Regions from separate parts of the Massilia endophytica genome, predicted to be linked through region 2. Evidence: predicted binding sites of a transcription regulator. Region 2 holds the regulator's gene; each other region holds the start of a gene.

Region 1 (4,369 bases), 1.0 Mb from region 2:
GAGTCGGATCAATCAAACACCGGGGTTTCCACGCCCAGCACCTTGTGCAGCTTGGGCGAGGTGGTGGTGTACTGCATATGGATCTTCTTGTCCGGGAAGATGTAGGGCGCGGCGCCGAAAGCGGCGAGCGCGGCTTCGTGGAAGCCGGAGAGAATCAGCTTCTTCTTGCCAGGGTAAGTGTTGATGTCGCCCACGGCGAAGATGCCCGGCACATTGGTCTCGAACTTCTCGGTGTTCATCACCTTGAGCTGCTTGCGTTCGATCTCCAGGCCCCATTCGGCGATCGGGCCCAGCTTCGGCGACAGGCCGTAGAACACCAGCAGCATGTCCAGCGGCACCCGGCGGGTCACGCCGTCGGCGCCGGTCACGCGCAGTTCGCTCAGCTTGCCGTCCTTGGTTTCGAAGCCGCTGGCCTGGCCGATAATGAGCTGCATCTCATACTCGTCGCACAGCTGCTTCATCTTGGCGACCGATGCGGGCGCGGCGCGGAATTCCTCACGGCGGTGCAGCAGCACCACGGATTCGGCCTTGCCCACGAAGTTCAGGGCCCAGTCCAGGGCGGAGTCGCCGCCGCCGCAGATCACCAGGTTCTTGCCTTCGAAGAGGGCAGGGTCCTTCACGCGGTAGAACAGCTGCGAGTTCTCGAAGGCCTCGATGCCGTCCACCTTCATGGTGCGCGCCTGGAAGGAGCCCACGCCCGCGGCGATGAAGATGGTCTTGGTGATGAACTTGGTGCCGGTGCTCGTTTCGACGTCGAAGCGGCCGTCGGCGCGCTTCTGCACCACGGTCACTTCCTGGCCCAGGTGGAAGGTGGGCTCGAAGGGCGCGATCTGCTTCAGCAGGTTGTCCGTCAGCTCCTGGCCGGTGCAGGACGGCACGGCGGGAATGTCGTAAATGGGCTTGTCGGGATAGAGTTCCACGCACTGGCCGCCGACGGCGTTCAGCGAGTCGATCACGTGGGCCTTGATCTCCAGCAGGCCCAGTTCGAAGACCTGGAACAGGCCGACGGGACCCGCGCCGATAATGACGGCATCGGCTTCGATGACGCCGTCAGGGGTGGTGCTTACGTTACTCATGCGATTTCTATCCTGTATCCGTTAGCGCGCCAGCAGGTGCGCCTTTTCCTTCACATCCTTGAACTGCTCCGCCTCGGGCAGCGCCATCTTGGTCTTCGTGATCGAAGGCCAGTTGCGCGAGAGGTCGGCATTGATCTTGATGAATTGCTGCTGGTCGGACGGCACGTCTTCCTCGGCGAAGATGGCGTTGACCGGGCATTCGGCGACGCACACGGCGCAGTCGATGCACTCGTCGGGGTCAATCGCCAGGAAATTCGGGCCTTCGCGGAAGCAATCGACCGGGCAAACATCGACGCAGTCCGTGTAGCGGCAGGCGATGCAGGATTCGGTGACAACGTGGGTCATAACAGTCCTATCTATATGGGGGCGCTGGAGTGGGCTTGCTGCAAATTCGGCAACGATAACTTCAGCAAAGCACTGTATTTTAAGGCAATTCGACTTTTCTAACAATTCGCGCTTAGACACAATACAAATAAGCAAATTCGCCCCGCGCGAGCGCTGGCGCGGGCCGCAGGGGGATCAGGCGGAGAGGATACGGTCGAGCAGGGGCTGCCAGCGCTGCTGGGCGGGCCCGCCGTCTTCGGGGAAGGAGATGCTGTGCTGCCGCCCTTGGTCGGCAATGTCGATGGTCCAGCGCATGAAATCGGCCCCCACGCTCTCCTCGGCCGCAGGGGCGGCGAAAAAGCCGCTGTCGCGGACAGCGGCCTCCAGTGCCGGGCCGGCGGCGCAGGCCTGCGTATCGACCTCGTGCCGTCGCACGAGGCCGGCGAAGCCGCCGCTGCCCTTCACCGTGATCTTCATCTTATTTGACGGCTTCTTCCTCGCTGCTGGCCGGTTCGTTCTGGGGCCGGCGCGCCGCGTAGCCCTGGCACCACTTGGCCAGGGCCTGGCGTTCGCTCTCCAGCACGCCTTCCAGGTCGAAGTACTGGGCGTTGTTCATGGTGCCGCAGCAGGCGCGCCGGTCCTGGAGCGCGCCGGGCGCGTCTTCCACCATGGGGGCCAGGGACACGCCGGACTGCTGGTCGTCCGTGAGCGGCACGGGCGACACCACCACCTCGCGCAGGGCGAAGCGGTTGCGGATGAAGTTGCGGTATTCCACCGGCTTGCCGTCCGCCTCGCAGATCTTGAGCATCTGGTTCACCACGTGCGAATAGTTGGCGTTGCGGTCGGGGGCCGCCACCAGTGAGCGCAGGGTCAGGCTGCACACGTAGTTGCCCACGCGGTGCAGCAGGGCCGCGTCGTCGACCAGCCCGGGCTGGCGCTCGAAGGCGAAGATGTCGGCCAGGATGTCGTAGACGGCGCCCGTGAACACCTGGGAGATGGCGTGCACTTCGTTGCCCGTTTCCGAGAGCTTCAGGTCGTTGTCCGCATTGCGCAGGCCGTTGGTGCGGCCCAGCGCCAGGCCGAACTGTTCGGCCATGTCGGCGAGGAAGGTCTTGTCGTGCAGGTCGGCCTTGGTCTGGGCGATCACGGCCTCCACCTGGTCCAGCTGGGAAAGGCAGAGGAAGATGGCCGTCAGGTCGCCGAACGCCTCGTGCAGGCCGCCCGTCTGCGGCGGGGCGCTGCTCAGTATCCACATGGGCTTCAGGCCGTCCAGCACGGCATGGCCCGTTTCATGGGACACGATGTCGAAGGAGCGGCAGGTGAAGATGCGGTCGGTGGAGCCGCTGGGCACGAAGTCGCCGAACTTGAGGGCGCGGTCGCTGCGGCTGTAGTAGGCGTTCATCACGTTCGGCAGGCCGTGCGGGAAGACCTGCAGGGGATTCGTGTTCTGGCCGCTGTTCCAGGCCCAGGGCAGGGGCGCGCCGCTGTCGCCCTCGGCCAGCACGCGCTGGTACATGGTCAGGGTCTGGCGCACCACGGCGAAGGTGTGCACGGCGTCGAACTGGTCGGTGTTGGGCGACATGATGAAGTCGCCGAAGGCGTTCGGCGAGACCGGGGCGATGCCCGGCTGGCCATAGGTGATGCGGGCGTCGCGCGGGCCTTCCAGGATCACGCCCGGAATGAAGGCCTTGCGGGTGCCCAGTTCGCTCACCGAGGGGTCCTGCTTCCACATCAGCACGCGCGAACCGGCGGGCGGGGTGGCGGGCAGGCTGGGCGAGAGGCCCGCGTTCTTCAGGCGCGGCTGGCCGGGCTGCTGCGTCAGCGCGGCGGCCCGGCGGTGAATGCGGTAGGGCGCGGAGGGCGTGGGCACATAGCCCACCGGCAGCGCGACGGATTTGGTGAGCACGGCCTCGACCGGCACAATCACTTTCTCGTCCATGGTACATCTCCTTGTTTGGCTCGTGCGGTCGCGGGGCCGCATGCGATTAGCCATGGTCGCGCCGTGCACCGAAGGACCGTTTGATCCAGCGCAAACCTCGCGCTGTCGTACAATCCCCGCACCGCTCACTAATCCGGAGAAACCTGCGTGACCCCCAGCCCCATCGAGCTAGCCGGCGCCATCCTGTTTGCCATCGCCATCCTGCACACCTTCACGGCCTTCTACTTTTCGCGCCTGGGCGAGCGCTTCCCTGCCCACGCCGGTATCTGGCATCTGCTGGGCGAGGTGGAAGTGGTGTTCGGCTTCTGGGCGCTGGTGCTGGTGCTGTTCATCTTCGTGCAGGGCGGCTCGGGGCGCGCCGTGGAATACCTGGACGGGCGCAATTTCACCGAGCCCCTCTTCGTCTTCGTCATCATGGTGATGGCGGCCACCCGGCCCATCCTGCAGACGGTGAAGTCCGGCATCGGCCTGCTGGCGCGCGCCGTGCCGCTGCCGGGCAGCATGGGTTTCTACTTCATCGTGCTCACCCTGGTGCCCCTGCTCGGCTCCTTCATCACCGAGCCCGCCGCCATGACGCTGGGCGCCCTGATCCTGGCCAGGGGGCTGTTCGCCAGCGGCCTGTCCGAACGCCTGAAGTACGCCACCCTGGGCGTGCTGTTCGTGAACGTGTCCATTGGCGGCACGCTCACCTCCTTCGCCGCGCCGCCCGTGCTGATGGTGGCGGCCAAATGGAACTGGGACATGGCCTTCATGCTCACCCACATCGGCTGGAAGGCCGCGCTGGCGGTATGCGTGAATGCGGCGGCGGTGACGCTGCTGTTCCGGCGCGAGCTTGCTGCCCACCGGCCGGCGCTGGAGGAGCGCCAGGAAACCGTGCCATGGCAGCTGGTGGTGGTGCACCTGCTGTTCCTCGCCGGTGTCGTCGCCTTCTCCCACCACACGGCCGTCTTCATGGGCCTCTTCCTGTTCTTCCTCGGCGTGACGGATGCCTACGAGCGCTTCCAGGACCGCCTGATCCTGCGCGAAGGCC
Region 2 (4,369 bases):
CTATTTCACGCCCATCCGTATGCTGGGAACGGAGGCGCTCACGTTCTCCTTCGGTCCCTGGGAGTGGTTCTGGGTGCTGTTCTACAGCTTCGCCACCTATGGCAACGCGGGCTGGATGCGCGAGCAGGTGTGCAAGTACATGTGCCCCTATGCGCGCTTCCAGAGCGCGATGTTCGACCGCGATTCCTTGATCGTCACCTACGACGCGAAACGCGGCGAGCCGCGCAATCCACGCTCGGAAGGCGGCTGCATCGACTGCTCCATGTGCGTGCAGGTCTGCCCCACCGGCATCGATATCCGCAAGGGCCTGCAGTACGAGTGCATTGGCTGCGCCGCCTGCATCGACGCCTGCAACAGCGTGATGGACAAGGTCGCGCAGCCGCGTGGCCTGATCCGCTACAGCACCGACCGCGCCATGGCGGAAGGCCTGGGCGCACGGGACATCCAGCGCCGCGCCCTGCGTCCCCGGGTGCTGATCTACACCGGCCTGCTGGGCGCCGTGGCCCTGGCATTCATCGCCGCGCTCTGGCTGCGCACGCCCCTCAAGATGGACGTGATCCGCGACCGCGGCTCGATGGGCCGCGAGGTGGAGGACGGGAAGATCGAAAACGTCTACCGCCTCCAGATCATGAACACGACGGAGGCGCCGCATACCTACCGCATCCGCGCGAGCGGCATTCCTTCGCTGAACGTGGCGAGCGATGCGGAAGTGACGCTGGCGCCCACCGAGACCCGCGCCGTTCCCCTGCGCCTGCGTACGGAACACGGCAAGGCGCAGAAAGGGTCGAACACCATCGAGATCACACTGGAAGCGCTGGACGATTCCGCCATTGCGGTCCACGAGAAGGCCGTCTTCATCGTGCCGCGTTAAGGAGAAGCACATGAACCCCGCAAGCACCCCCTGGTATTCCCACCGCTGGCCATGGCTGCTGATGGCCGGTCCGGCCATCGTGCTCCTGGCCTGCTTCTACACCAGCTATATCGCCTTCTCGCAGCAGGACGCGCTGGTGGTGGGGGACTACTACAAGCGCGGCAAGGCCATCAACCAGGACCTGCGGCGCGACAGGATGGCGTCGGCGCTTGGCCTGTCCGCCGAATTGCGCTATGACGCTGCGCGCGGCGCGCTGCAAGGCCGCGTCATCAGCCGTACGGCCCTGCCGCCCGGCGCGCTCGCCCTGCACCTGGCCCATGCCACGCAGCCGGAGCACGATGTGCGCCTGACCGTGCAGCCGGACGCGGAAGGACGTTTCACCGCCCCCCTGCCGATGCTGGAGCGCAGCCGCTGGGTGGTGCTGGTGGAAGGCGGCCAGCGCAGCTGGCGCCTGGAGGGAAGCTGGCAGTGGCCTATGGAACGCGAGGTGACGCTGCGCGCCGATTAGGCGCAAGTCTCCGTGCCGGCCGTGATGGCTTTCAGGCGCGGCAGGTCCAGCACCTGGATTTCGCGGTTGCTCACGCGGATCAGGCCCAGCTTCTTGAACTTGTTCAGCAGGCGGCTGATGCTTTCAATGGTCAGGCCCAGGTAGTTGCCGATGTCCTCGCGCGACATGCGCAGCTGGAAGGCAGTGCTGGAATAGCCCCGCGCCTCGTAGCGCGAGGCGAGGTTCACCAGGAAGGCCGCGAAACGCTGCGTGGCCTGCATATTCCCCAGCAGGAGCATCACGCTCTGCTCGCGGGTGATCTCCTGGCTCATCATGCGGTGGAAGTGCCGCAGCAGCGTGGGCATGTCTCCCAGCAGCTGTTCCAGGCTGGCGAAGGGGATTTCGCATACTTCGCTGTCCTCCAGGGCTTCCGCGCTGCAGTAGTGCAGGTCGGTGCTGATGGCGTCCATGCCAAGCAGCTCGCCCCCCATCTGGAAGCCCGTCACCTGTTCCTCGCCGCCGGCATTGATCTGGTAGGTCTTGAAGTGGCCGAGGCGGATCGCATACAGGCTCGTGAAGGGGTCGCCCACGCGGAACAGGGTGCTGCCCTTCTCCACCTTGCGGCGGCGGCCGATGATCTTGTCCAGCTTGTCGATATCGCCCATGTCCAGTCCCATGGGCAGGCAGAGCTGGTGCATGCTGCAGGTTGCGCAGCGCGCCTTGAGAATCTCGATGGTGGCGCCGGGCAGCGTGAGGGATGGCAGTTCGATCATGAAAGTTTCCGGGGATTGGCGTTTGCCCCAGTTTACCGGCTTGCGCCCGAATGAACAAACACCGCGCACCTTGCGCGTTATTGCCTCGCGGTATTGACCTTGCCACGCCCGGCTGTTGATAGCAAAATTTCCACAGCGCTTCCTCAACAGGACACCATGAAACCGCTTGGGATCAAAGCGAAGGTCGCCCTGGCGACCAGCGTCACTTCGATCGTCATGATCGCGCTCGTCACTGCGCTGCTCTCGGACCGCATGCAGACGGACTTCACGCGCGTGCTGTTCGCCCAGCAGAGCGCCCTGGTGGCGCGCACCGCCGAAGAGCTGGATGACAAGATTTCCATGCTGTTCGACGTTATCACTCTTACCGCCAAGCACCAGCCGCGCGACATCGCGGGCGACCCTGCCGCGCTGCGTGCCTTCTACAAGGATCGGCCGGTGCTCTCCCTGTTCGACGACATTCTGATCCTGAGTCCGCAGGGGGTGATCCTGGCGGACGTTCCGGAAAGGCCGGGCCGCGCGGGCGTGGACGCATCCGACCGCGAATATTTCCGCCGAGTGATGACCAGCAAGAAGCCACTGATCGCCGGGCCGATGCTCGGCAAGGCAGGCAAGCGCCCGATCGTGCAGATGGTGGCGCCGGTGCTGGATCCGGACGGGAATGTGATCTGCATCCTGCTCGGCGTACTGCAGCTGTACAAGGACAATGTGCTGGGCCACCTGCGCACCGCGGAGGTGGGCCGTACCGGTTACTACTTCGCGGTCACGCGGGGCGAAGCGCCCATCTATGTGCTGCATCCCGATTCCGCACGGGTGCTGCAGCGCCGCCCTCCGGATGCCGATCCCGCCGTGGGCCATATGCTGCGCGACGGTACGACCGGCACCGTCATCACCGCCAACAGCTATGGCAAGCCCGCCCTGACCAGCTTCCGCAGGCTGAAAACTGTGGACTGGGTGCTGGCCGCATCGCTGCCGACGGACGAGGCCTTCGAGCCTTTCAAGGGGCTGCGCATGCGCATGGCTGTGTGGGGAGGACTGGCCTCCCTGCTGACCACCGCGCTGATCGTCTGGTTCACGGTGCGGCTGATGGCGCCCCTGGTCGACCTGCGCAACGCCATCCAGGGCCTGCGCGAAGAACCTGACGCGTTCACGCCCATTCCGGTCAGCAAGCATGACGAGATCGGCGAGCTCACTTCCGCCTTCAATGAGCTGATGGCTGCGCGCACGGCCGCCGACGAGCGCGCCCAGGCGCTGCGCAAGGAGCTCGAGGAGCAGCGCGACAAGGCCAACGCCGCCAACCAGGCCAAGAGCGACTTCGTGGCCAATATGAGCCACGAGATCCGCACGCCCATGAACGCGGTGCTGGGCATGGCCCACCTGCTCGGCAACACAAGCCTCACGGCGCAGCAGCGCAAATACCTGAACATGATACGCAGCGCGGGCGACACGCTGCTCTCCATCCTGAACGACGTGCTGGATTTCTCGAAGATCGAGGCGCAGCGCATGGAACTGTCGCCAGCGGACTTCGACCTTGACGACAGTATGAGCTCCCTCGCCACCACCATGACCATGAACGCGGGCGACAAGGAGCTGGAACTGGCCATTGTGGTGGACCCCGAAGTCCCCCGCCAGCTACGCGGCGACGCCCTGCGCCTGCAGCAGGTGCTGGTCAACCTTGCCGGGAATGCCATCAAGTTCACTGAGCAGGGAGAAGTTGTGGTGCGCGTTCACGTGAAGGAGAAGACGGATGGCAGAGCGGTGCTGCGCTTCGAGGTCGAAGACACCGGCATCGGCATGAGCCCCGCCCAGCAGGCAAGGCTGTTCCGCGCCTTCTCGCAGGGAGACCAGAGCATTACGCGGCGCTTCGGCGGCACGGGGCTGGGCCTGGCCATTACCCACCGGCTGGTGGCGCTGATGGGCGGAGAAGTCCAGGTACGCAGTACGGAAGGGCGGGGCAGCTGCTTCTCCTTCGCGCTGCCCTTCGAGGTGCTGCCCGATAAAACGCCGGCGAAGCGCGAACCGGCCATCGGTCCGCTGTCCGTGCTGGTGGCAGAAGACAACCGCACGAGCCGCGAGATGATCGGCCGCCTGATCGAGGCCTGGGGCTGGAGCGCCGACCTGGCGGCGGACGGAGCGGAGGCGCGGCGGCTCTTCGCTGAGCGCGAAGAGTCCTACGACATCGTGCTGGCCGACTGGCATATGCGCGGGACTGAAGGCGATACGGTGGCCCAGGAGATCCGG
Region 3 (4,369 bases), 1.2 Mb from region 2:
TGCCGGAGCAGGATGTGTACACCAACCACGTGCACGCGGACGACCTGGCCGCCATTGTGCTGCAGGCGCTGCGCCTGGGCAGGCCTGGGCGCATCTATCACGCGGTAGACGACAGCGACATGAAGATGGGCGAGTATTTCGACGCGGTGGCGGATGCCTTCGGGATGCCGCGTCCGCCGCGCCTGCCGCGCGGGGAACTGGCGCAGGCCGTGTCGCCCGCCATGCTGTCGTTCATGGCGGAATCGCGCCGCCTGGGCAACCGGCGCCTCAAGGAAGAGCTGGGTGTGCGGCTGCGTTATCCATCAGTAAATCATTTCCTTCGAGACAGGGGAATTTCCTAGCACAACAAAAAGGGTTAAAATCTCTCCAATTATCACAAAACGTTGCCGAAAAGTTGTTTTCAGAGCAACGAGATTTTGTCCAACCCTTTTATTGTTGTCACTACATCATGTCCCTGAAAGAGATTACGGCTTCGCCGAGCTACAACCCGAATCGCGTGCTGGATGCGATTATCGAAAAACTGCAGTTGAAGAATGACGCCGCCCTGTCGCGCGCGCTGGAAGTGGCGCCGCCGGTGATCAGCAAGATCCGCCACAACACCTTGCCGATCGGCGCCACCATCCTGATCCGCATGCATGAAGTCAGCGATTTCAGCATCCGCGAACTGCGCGAGATGATGGCGCACTAAGCGTCCGCTGGATGAAAAAAACGGCCGGGCCTGGAAACAGGCGCCGGCCGTTTTTATTGGGCTTTGGCGATCAGGCGGTCAGGCGCGGACGGGAGGAGTAGAAGGCTTCCGCTGCGGGTGCGGCTTCCAGGTTCACGCGGCCCGAGTACGCCGTTTCAGCGCTGACGCGGCCGGAGTAGGCCGTCTTCGCGTCCGCAACGCGGCCGGAGTAAGCGACCTTGGTGTCCGCCACACGGCCGGAGTAAGCGACTTTCACGTCAGCCACGCGGCCCGAATATGCCACCTTGGCATCGGCCACACGGCCCGAATACGCCACCTTGGCATCGGCGACGCGGACCGAATAGGCCACCTTGGCGTCTGCCACGCGGCCGGAGTAGGCGACAGCGCTGGCAACGCGGCCCGAGTACGCCACTTCGGGAGCACGGCCGGAGTAGGCGGTGGCGGCGACGCGGCCGGAGTAGGCGGCATCGGCTTCCAGTCCGCGCAGATAGGGCTCGCCGAAGGTGGCTTCGTACAGTTCCTTCATGCGCTCGCCCACGCGCTCGTGCGCCGCCTCGTCGTCCTCGCCGCGCAGGCCGATATACGGGAAGTGGTGCAGGAAATAACCGAACACCTTTTCGCAGTCCACGGCGTATTTCATCGTGTCCAGGATGTGATAGTGCCAGAAGGTGTCCACGTCCATCAGGGGCGCCGTCTGTTCGTTCGGGAACGCCTTCATCAGGTACAGGAAGCGGCGGTATTCAAATTCCACCGCGTTGACTTTTTCCAGCGACCATCCCTCGCCCGATTCCTCGTGCATCAGTTTGACTTTGATCGGTTCGAGATCGAGCTCGGCAATAGATTGGAAGCTTTCGGCTGAAATCATGAGTGAAATCCTTGTGTAAAAAAACGGAAAAGACAGGAAGACACCTTGCATGGACCCGCGAGGTCAGGCGTCAGAGACGTTCGGAGCTGGGAACTAGACGTTGATGCGCATCAACAAGGCTCAGTATAGGCATACTGACGAGGATGGCAAGAGTAAATTCAATCGTGTGCGATTTTACATTTATTGCATCTTTGCCGGGGCGACATGCCGCCCCGGCAAGAACCCTTATCAGCTTGATTGCAGGCGGGGGCGGTCGCTGAAGAAGGCTGCGGCGGGCTGGGCTCCCTCGGAAACCCGGGCCGAATAGGCGGTGGCGACGCGCGCCGAATAGGCCGTTTGCGCCACGCGCGCCGAGTAGGCGGTCTCAACCGTGCGGGCCGAGTACGCAGTTTCCGCAGTCCGTGCCGAATACGCCACAGCGCCGCGCAGATAGGGCTCGTCGAAGGTGGCTTCGTACAATTCTTTCATGCGCTCGCCAACGCGCTGATGAGCAGCCTCGTCGTCCTCGCCGCGCAGGCCGATGTAGGGGAAATGATGCAGGAAGTAGCCGAACACGGCCTGGCAGTCGGCCGCGTACTTCATGGTGTCCAGGATGTGGTAGTGCCAGAAGGTGTCCACATCCTGCAGCGGGGCGGCTGCTTCGTGCGGAAACTCTTTCATGAGATAGAGGAAGCGGCGGTATTCGAACTCGATGGCGTCGGCGCGCTCCAGCGTCCAGCCTTCGCCTGAGGCCTCGTGCATCAGTTTGACCTTGATCGGTTCCAGGTCCAGCTCGGCAATTGCCTTGAAATCGTCGTTGTTCACAGTGGTCGTCCTTTCAGGTGGGGTTGTAGAGTTATTTTTGCCCATCATCAAGGCCGCGCATTGATCCGCGTCAAGAATAAGCAGCCGATTCCTACTTGACTGCGAATTCTCCTATGAGCGCTGGCGGCGCCTTATGGCTCACCGCCACGCTGACGGTGACGGTCGTGCCGCCGCGCGAACTGCCAGCGATGACGCATTGGCCGCCCAGCAGGTTCATGCGCTCCTCCATGCCCACCAGGCCGAAGGAGCCGGTCTTGTTGCGGTTACCGTCCTGCAGGCCGATGCCGTTGTCCGTGATCGCCATGCGCAGCATGCCTTGATGGTGGGTGAGCTCGACCCGCACCAGGCTGGCGCGCGCGTGCTGCTGGATATTGCTCAGCGATTCCTGCAGCACGCGGAAGAAGGCCACGGCGCAGCGGTCGTCGATGCCCGTGTCTCCGCCTTGCTCGATGAGTTCGCATGCGATGCCGCTGCGCTGGCGGAACTGCGCGATCTGCCACTCCACGGCCGCGTGCAGGCCCAGGTCCAGCACGGTGGGCCGCAGATCGTTGATGATGGTGCGCACGCTGCGGATGGTCTCGTCGATCTGCTTGAGCGTGGCGCGGGCGCGTTCGTGCAGGCGCGGGTGGCGCTGGGCCGTGCGGTTGGCCAGGATGTCGGCCTCGATGCGCAAGGCCAGCAGGTTCTGGCCCAGGTCGTCATGGATTTCGCGTGCGATGCGCTTGCGTTCCTCTTCCTTGATCTGCTCCGCGTGGGCGGCCAGGCGGCGCAGGCGCTGGTGCGAAAGCTGGAGGCGCACCTGGCTGTCGCGCAGCTCGCGCGTCATGGCGCGCGCCATGCGCACGGCCCGCTTGCGCGCCGAGGACAAGGCGTGGAAGAGCGCGTACATCAGCATGCTGCCGATAAAGCCCATGAGGCCGGTGAACCAGGGCATGTAGGCGTCGAAGCGGGAATACAGGGCCCGCTTGGGCGCGCTGAAGCGGGCCTGCCAGTTGCGGCCGTTGAATTCGATGGGCAGCAGCAGCATGAAGCCGGACGGCTCCTCGCGCTGGGCCGCGCGCTCGTTGGCGCTGTCGAAAAGCAGGGCGCCCGTCTGGCCCTCGGGCGTATCCGAATCCGGACTGCCGTACAGGGTGACGCGCATGTCGCGCGTGGGCGTTTCGTTCAGCGCCGCCTGCACCAGGCGCTGCATGTTGAAGCCGATGCCCACCGAGCCGATATAGGCTGCGCGCCGTTCAGCCACGGTGGTCAGCGGCATGCCCTTGCGGTAGATGGGCATCCGCAGCGGCATGCCGACCTGATAGGTGGAACCCGGAACCGACACCGGCCTGCCCGAGCTGAAGATCTGGCCGCTGTCGCGCGCCTGGTTCAGCGCCGCGGCGCCAGCGGGCCGCGCGGCAAGGTCCAGGCCGTAGCGGTCGCTGAAGCTGGGCAGGGGATCGATGAGGGTGATGACGGTGTAGTCCTTGCGCCGCCCCGCAGGCTTGATGGAGAAGGGCGGGTACTTCTCGCGCTCGCCGACGAGGGCCTGCATGCGCTGCTCCAGCGCCGCGCGCTCCTCATGCCGGATGTACTCGGCGAAGTTGATGGTGTCGATGGCCGGGAAGTGGTGTTCGAGGTCCAGGCCCTGTACATAGCGGCGGAAGCTTTCGGGATCGACGCGGCCGGAGGACTGCAGATAGCTGGCCGTGCCGCGCAGCACCTCGGTGTAGGCCTTGAGCACGGCGCCAATACCGTGCTGTGTGTAGCGCGCCTGGCTGCGGAAGCGTTCGCGCGCCTCGCTTTCGATGGAGTTGGCCATCAGTGCGTGGAATACGGCGCCCACGGCCAGCGACAGCAGCAGGGCGTTCCACCAGAATTGGCGGCCTGCGGCGGCGAGGCGTTTGCCGAGTTGGCGGGGACGCATCAGTAGCATGATGAAAGCGGCGCCCTTGCGGGGCCGCAGCGACAAGAGTTATTGCAATATATAAATTTGCCTAACTCTTAGTCAAGGTGCGGGTGTTGTATCGGCG

The links. Region 2 encodes FNR, which switches genes on or off when oxygen is low (the NO sensors DNR and NnrR bind a similar motif). Its sites were predicted from a motif close to TTGATNNNNATCAA; they were not measured.
Positions count from the first base shown of each region.
Region 1: LSQ66_RS02275 (gluzincin family metallopeptidase) is a predicted target of FNR. The motif match lies at 3,420-3,433, and genes of this name have one in related genera.
Region 3: LSQ66_RS02970 (glycine-rich domain-containing protein) is a predicted target of FNR. The motif match lies at 1,654-1,667, and genes of this name have one in related genera.

Region 1 covers NZ_CP088952.1:474,629-478,997, forward strand. Annotated here, with positions in the region: gene LSQ66_RS02260 (NAD(P)/FAD-dependent oxidoreductase) at 9-1,076, opposite strand; gene fdxA (ferredoxin FdxA) at 1,098-1,421, opposite strand; gene LSQ66_RS02270 (protealysin inhibitor emfourin) at 1,596-1,877, opposite strand; gene LSQ66_RS02275 (gluzincin family metallopeptidase) at 1,879-3,339, opposite strand; gene LSQ66_RS02280 (putative Na+/H+ antiporter) at 3,487-4,369, shown strand, end outside.
Region 2 covers NZ_CP088952.1:4,816,630-4,820,998, reverse strand. Annotated here, with positions in the region: gene ccoG (cytochrome c oxidase accessory protein CcoG) at 1-871, shown strand, start outside; gene LSQ66_RS22125 (FixH family protein) at 882-1,379, shown strand; gene fnr (fumarate/nitrate reduction transcriptional regulator Fnr) at 1,376-2,131, opposite strand; gene LSQ66_RS22115 (response regulator) at 2,288-4,369, shown strand, end outside.
Region 3 covers NZ_CP088952.1:638,952-643,320, forward strand. Annotated here, with positions in the region: gene LSQ66_RS02960 (SDR family oxidoreductase) at 1-341, shown strand, start outside; gene LSQ66_RS02965 (hypothetical protein) at 449-688, shown strand; gene LSQ66_RS02970 (glycine-rich domain-containing protein) at 759-1,553, opposite strand; gene LSQ66_RS02975 (glycine-rich domain-containing protein) at 1,782-2,357, opposite strand; gene LSQ66_RS02980 (CHASE domain-containing protein) at 2,449-4,263, opposite strand.